Regions from separate parts of the Paenibacillus riograndensis SBR5 genome, predicted to be linked through region 1. Evidence: predicted binding sites of a transcription regulator. Region 1 holds the regulator's gene; each other region holds the start of a gene.

Region 1 (2,273 bases):
TCAATGTTGTCGAGCTGGGCGCGGAAGTTGCTGCGGATATTGCCCAGGTAGATCTCGCGCAGCTTGGCTCTTTCCGCAAGCTCCTCTTCATTCAGGCCGTCACTCTTCTGTTTGCGCGCCAATTCATTGATGCGGGCGACCAATTCATCAATATTCAATGTGTTTCCCTCCTCTATAAATTCATTCTAACTGTGCCATGAGAAAAAGAGCTTGTCAAGGTCTGCTCCCTGAAAGCTCTTAGCTCCATCTATAGGTACTGATTCAGTATGAATATACAGGTAAAGTAAGCACATCTCCGGCTTGGATATTGCTGTTCTCCAGGCCGCTTGTTCGTTTGATTCCTTCTATATATACAGCCGTTTTCATATCAGCCGGTTTATTCTTCAGTGCAATGCTCCATAGAGTATCCCCACGTTCAACTACGACTCTCTTTTCCTGCTTGGGCGAAGATACTGATCCTGCAAACACATTGCCCACCACCGTAAACCCTGAGATCACCAGCAGAACAATCAAAGCCAGCTTTATAATATTATCTGTCCGGATTAATGTACGATTGCGAGATATTAAAGATAAAAGCAGATTCTTAATATTTAGTCTATCCATTGAAGCTGTACGGTCTTCATGAACCTCATCGTAAATGCTGCGGTATGTGCTGTACTTTAACATATTAACCGACCTCCAAACACTTGTTCTTACTTTCGAAATCAATATAACACGAACATGTGTTTTGATCAATAGTTTTTTCGAACAATTGTTCCCTTCTTATGTACAACCCTTTTTTTGCGGATTATGACCGCTTAATTCACAAATCACCGCTATTTCCGCCTACGTTTTAGAACTTATGTTTGTACGAACGGAAGTTCTATGTTATAATTTTCCCAAACATAGTATATGGGGTTGATTCCGATGTCAAAGATTTCGAGTCGCCAACTGGCGATCCTGGAATTTATTCGTAACGAAGTCCGCAGCAAGGGTTACCCGCCTTCTGTCCGGGAAATCGGCGAAGCTGTAGGACTGGCTTCCAGCTCCACGGTACATGGCCATCTGGACCGGCTGGAGAAGAAAGGGCTCATCCGCCGCGATCCGACGAAACCGCGTGCAATAGAATTGCTGGGTCAAGAGGATTCCGAGAATGTTCATCAGTTCGTTCAGACGGTAACACGCATTCCTGTCGTTGGGAAGGTTACTGCCGGGGTACCGATTACAGCAACTGAGAATATTGAGGATTACTTTCCGCTGCCTACTCATTATGTAGGAGACAACAAAGTGTTCATGCTGTCCGTCCTTGGTGACAGTATGATAGACGCAGGCATTATGAACGGTGACTACGTGATCGTCCGCCAGCAGCAGACTGCAGATAACGGCGATATCGTGGTTGCCATGACTGAAGAAGATGAAGCAACCGTTAAGACCTTCTACAAAGAGCGCGACCACATCCGCCTCCAGCCGGAGAATCCGGCATACGAGCCTCTACGCCTGAATCGTGTCACGATTCTGGGCAGAGTTATCGGCCTATTCCGCGATATTCATTAGTTCCCCCTCTATTAAGACTGCTCCACTGGAATTGGTGGACAGTCTTTTTCCTTTTCTCCTATTAGACCTTCCCGCGTAATCTATTTTGTTCGCCATTCAGTTTCTTTCCATATGCCCTTTTCACCGGATAGGAACATTTGTTCCATCGTGCTCGCCGATACTAATTATTTCAGAACACTCCTTCCTCTCCGCTCATATCCTGGATCATAAAGGAGTGCTGATCGCGATGCCTGCCTATCGAATCATTATTGATCTGTCACAACGGATGCTGTATCTGCTCGACAATGACACTGTTATTAGAGGTTTCCCTGTAGGGATTGGTAAAATGTTAACGGTCTCTCCGGTTGGAGAATATACCATTATCAACAAACAGCGTAACCCCGGAGGCCCGTTCGGCGCCTTTTGGATGGGCCTGTCCAAACCCCATTACGGGATTCATGGAACCAATGACCCTTCCTCTATCGGCAAAATGGTCTCCCACGGCTGTATTCGTATGTACAATGAGGATGTATTGTGGCTCGCAGCTACTGTTCCAGTTGGAACCAGGGTCACCATTCGGGAATAACAAACATAAAGGACACCTATGCCAGACGCGCAGCAGCGTCCCCGCAGGGTGTCCTTCATGTTCTAACATTTATTTTGCGCACTAACAGGAAAAGTGCAGTAATATGTCGAAACTTGTACATTGGAAAATTAAATCTTGAAAGGAAGTGCCTGGTTTGAATCAATCCAAAGTCAGA
Region 2 (2,273 bases), 1.7 Mb from region 1:
CCCTGGGTGGGAGCGGCCTGTATAGCCTTGACGCTGCTTGCCTGGCGCGGTATGCAGGTCCCGGAGGAGCTCAGCGGCTTACTGAGTGATACGGCATGGAATGTGCCTGACCAACTGAGCGGGCTGCAGGAACAGGCCTCATCCGGTGATCCGGGTCGAAGCGTGCCGGCTGCAGCGGCTGCGTACAGCCAGGCTGAAGAAGAAGGGACTGAAGGGGCTTCAGCTCTGGATCGTAAGCAGCTGCTGGAGACCCTTAGTCAGGAACCGGTCAGCCGGACGGTTCACTTGAAGACAACCTATATTTCCGGGGAGGAGATCGTAACCCTTCCCGGGGACAAGCCCCTCGTCCAGCTCAAACAGGTCATCGCTGCACATCCGGGCTGGAACGGCTGGATCAGCGCAGACGGGGATCTCTGGCTGGAGCGTATGGTTAACGACTTATCGCCGCTGATTAAGAAGGACGCCTTTTTCGGTGTGGACGAGCAGGGCAATCTGACCTTGTTCAAAGGTCCGCCGGCGCAGGAGAAGGTGCTGAAAACCTTTTTTCAAATGGACATGGGCTCGATGAAGTCTTCGCTGCCGGATGAAATCTTAGAGCAGCTCCATGAAGGCATCCGCGTGCAAGATGTAGAAGAGTACAACAGCGTGCTGTCCACCTTCAGCGATTATGCGCGGGACTCGTCGGAACAGGTGATGCAAAGCGAAGAATAGCAATTTGGAATAGAGGCTGCCCCTTGAGCTGCTGTTATAGCCGGGGCGGCCTTTTTTGTGCTGTAGGGCGTGTGTCGGACACTCACTTTTATTGCGCTTGCAGAGGCCGGCCGGGAGGGGGAGCCGTGTTCTGAGACAGCAGTAATGAACGAGCAGGCCAGCTGTTGTGCTGTTCCGGACTCCAACCTCTGTCCGCAAGCCGGTGTTGAACCCGGAGATTCACCTTCTTTTCCCGGGCGGCAGCAAACTTTTATTCTCCCGGAAGAAGGTTTTTTGCTATAATGGTTAGAAGGAATACATATGTTCGCTTCACGGCAACGAAATGGATGAAACAGTAGGAATATGCTGCCTGCTTAAGAGGAGAGATTGGATTTGCGCATCCTGGGAATTGACCCGGGGCTGGCGATTGTCGGCTTCGGCTTCGTGGATAAGGTAGGAAACAAATTAACGCCGGTTCAGTACGGGTGCATCCAGACGGAGGCGCACACGCCGGAGGAGGAACGTCTGCTGCATGTCTACGAGGGTATGGTGCAGCTCATTGATAAATACCAGCCTGATGCGGTCGCGGTGGAGAAGCTGTTTTTCAGCCGCAATGTAACCACTGCACTGCCGGTGGCACAAGCAAGAGGTGTGCTGATCCTGGCTGCTGTCCAGCGCGGGCTTCCCGTCGCGGAGTATACTCCGATGATGGTGAAGCAGGCTGTGGTGGGCTATGGCAAGGCCGAGAAGAAGCAGGTGCAGGAGATGGTCAAGCTGCTGCTGAAGCTGGCGGCTGTGCCGAAGCCCGATGATGTGGCGGATGCGCTGGCGGTGGCGGTATGCCACGCCCATTCGGTGAGTCTTAATTCCAAATTAAATGAGGTATTGCGAAAATGATAGATTACTTAAGAGGTCCGGTTGTGCATTTGGAGCCGGAATATGTGGTGGTGGATGTCCAGGGCATAGGGTACCGGGTATTCTGCCCGAACCCGTATGCTTTTGCCAAGCTGGAGGGGCCGGTGACGATCTACATCCATTACCAGACACGCGAGGATGCTACCCTGCTCTTCGGGTTCCCGACAAGAGAAGAGCAGAAGCTGTTCCGCAAGCTGATTGAAGTATCCGGGATCGGCCCGCGCGTAGCTCTGGGGATTCTGACCGGCGGAACACCGGATCAGCTGATCTCGGCGATTTACCAGGAGAATATCACCTTCCTGACCAAGCTGCCGGGGATCGGCAAGAAGACGGCCCAGCGGATGATTCTGGATCTTCGGGACAAGCTGGACGGCCTGAGCGCGGTATCCATGCAGACCGGATTATTCGCTGTAGCGGCTGAAGCCCAGGCTGCGGCGGAGGCCCTGCCTTGGGAGGAAGCCCGCGACGGGCTGAGGGCGCTTGGTTATACCGAAGCCGAACTGGACCGGGTATGGCTGACCATGAAGAAGGAAGGTGCCGATTCAGGGCCGGTTGATGTGCTGATGAAGAAGGCGTTGGGGCTGCTGTATACAGCCAAATAGGCTGCTTGACAGAACGGAGTGATGGATAATGGATGACCGGATTATATCGGCAAACCTGATGATGGA
Region 3 (2,273 bases), 180 kb from region 1:
TTTTCTTCTTCCTCTTGCTCCGCTGCTATCTCAGATTCGGTTGGCGCAGCCACAATCGTTGACAGATTGCTTGCTTCACGAATCTTATTCTCAATCAACAGGGCAATATCCTGATGTTCCTTCAGGAACTGCTTGGAATTCTCACGGCCTTGTCCAAGACGCTCACCTTCATAAGAGTACCAGGCACCGCTCTTGTTGACGATGTCCATTTCAGTGCCGATGTCCACGAGGCTTCCCTCCTTGGAGATCCCTTCACCATACATGATATCAACATCAGCCTGCTTGAATGGAGGAGCTACCTTGTTCTTCACAACCTTGATCTTAGTGCGGTTGCCTACCACATCGTTGCCCATCTTAATGCTCTCAACGCGGCGCACATCCAGACGCACGGAAGAGTAGAATTTCAATGCCCGGCCGCCGGGAGTTGTTTCCGGGTTACCGAACATTACACCAATCTTCTCACGAAGCTGGTTGATGAAGATCGCAATAGTATTCGACTTGTTGATTGCCCCGGACAGCTTCCGCAAAGCCTGAGACATCAGGCGGGCCTGCAAGCCTACATGGGAATCGCCCATATCGCCTTCGATTTCGGCCTTCGGAACCAATGCTGCCACAGAGTCTACTACGATAATGTCGACAGCACCGCTGCGGACAAGTGCTTCAGCGATTTCCAGCGCCTGCTCGCCCGTGTCTGGCTGGGACAGCAGCAACTCATCGATGTTAACTCCAAGCGCATTAGCGTATTTAGGATCAAGCGCATGCTCGGCATCGATAAATGCAGCTTGTCCGCCGACCTTTTGCACTTCTGCAATCGCATGCAAGGCAACTGTTGTCTTACCGGAAGATTCCGGTCCATATACTTCAATAATACGTCCTTTGGGAAGTCCGCCAATACCTAATGCAATATCAAGTGCCAAAGATCCGCTAGGTACCACTTCCACCTTCATGTGGTTGGATTCTCCCAATTTCATAACCGAACCTTTACCGAATTGTTTTTCTATTTGACGAAGCGCCATATCAAGCGCTGCACGACGATCTGACAATCAGACCACTTCCTTCACTGTTTATAGTACTATAATAACGTGTTTTGGAGGTCTTGCCAAGCTTTTTTTCGAACATACATTCGTTTTTTTTATCCTGCGGGCTAATACTCCCTTTTATTGTAAGCCTCCTTCCGGATCTGGGGCTGACCCAGAATATCGATCACCGGACATCGGACAGTGCCTTCTTTCAAAGGACGGGCTGCAGGTTCATGCCTCTCAATATAACAAAAAACCGCAGCAAGGATATCTCAGTGCCACGGTTCTTCCGTATACTTGAATTATATACTGGGTACTAAGGTTATTGCAAGGCTGACCCCTCAAGCGGTGTATCCACCTTGCGCTCCTCCAGTCTGCGCCAGAGACGGTACAGAAGCGACTTGACGGTCCGCAGACGGATGTTCTCCCGCGTACCCTTAAGGTTCAGCTCATAGACCTGCGTAGGCCGGCCCCGTTCCGCCAGTCCGACGAACACAAGCCCAACCGGCTTGCGTTCAGAATATCCCGGACCGGCTACACCGGTAACCGATAATCCGAAGTCACTGTCTGCAATCATTCTGACCTGATCCGCCAGCACTTCGGCTACTTCCCGGCTTACCGCACCCGGCGCATCCGGTCCCTCCAGAAGGGCTGCCGGCACATTCAGCAGCTTCTTCTTCATTTCATTGGAATAGCATACGATTCCTCCGAGAAACATCGAGGCGCTGCCCGGAATATTCGTAATGCTCTCCATCAGCAGGCCGCCGGTGCAGCTCTCCGCCGCACTCAAAGTCAATCCGGCATCCGCCATCCAATCGACGATCAGCTGTTCCAGCGGCACATCGATATTGGCGTACATATGCTCCGGCAGGATCTCCTGAATGGTTGTCTCCAGCACCTCCAGCTTCTGCATGGCCTCCCGTTCAGAAGGGGCTTTGGTGGATATGCGAACCGTTACCTCGCCCTCCTTGGCATAAGGGGCTATGGTCGGATCACTCTGATTCCTGATCAGATCAATCAGCTTATCCTCCAGGAGCGACTCTCCAATGCCGGCGAACTTAAGCATCTTCGAATAAATCGGCATTTCGCCGGTCAGTGCATGCTGCTGCAGCCAAGGCTTGGCCTGGCCAGTGAACATAGGCTTCATCTCCCGCGGTGGACCGGGAAGAACAATATAATATTTGCCTCCGTCAGCAAACGCAAGGCCCGCAGCAAGCCCCGTTTCATTCGGAAGCGGTGTGGCTCCATCAATGA

The links. Region 1 encodes LexA, which represses DNA repair genes until DNA is damaged. Its sites were predicted from a motif close to CGAACATATGTTCG; they were not measured.
Region 2: a site for LexA is predicted at 955-968, ahead of ruvC (crossover junction endodeoxyribonuclease RuvC). Genes of this name have one in related genera too.
Region 3: a site for LexA is predicted at 1,113-1,126, ahead of recA (recombinase RecA). Genes of this name have one in related genera too.

The regions. Positions count from the first base shown of each region.
Region 1 covers NZ_LN831776.1:4,477,757-4,480,029, forward strand. The annotation lists gene PRIO_RS34960 (DUF896 domain-containing protein) at 1-158, opposite strand, end outside; gene PRIO_RS18870 (LysM peptidoglycan-binding domain-containing protein) at 262-666, opposite strand; gene lexA (transcriptional repressor LexA) at 907-1,533, shown strand; gene PRIO_RS18880 (L,D-transpeptidase) at 1,760-2,098, shown strand; gene PRIO_RS18885 (hypothetical protein) at 2,253-2,273, shown strand, end outside.
Region 2 covers NZ_LN831776.1:6,184,957-6,187,229, reverse strand. The annotation lists gene PRIO_RS26195 (BofC C-terminal domain-containing protein) at 1-711, shown strand, start outside; gene ruvC (crossover junction endodeoxyribonuclease RuvC) at 1,084-1,587, shown strand; gene ruvA (Holliday junction branch migration protein RuvA) at 1,584-2,207, shown strand; gene ruvB (Holliday junction branch migration DNA helicase RuvB) at 2,236-2,273, shown strand, end outside.
Region 3 covers NZ_LN831776.1:4,660,003-4,662,275, forward strand. The annotation lists gene recA (recombinase RecA) at 1-1,043, opposite strand, end outside; gene PRIO_RS19675 (competence/damage-inducible protein A) at 1,342-2,273, opposite strand, start outside.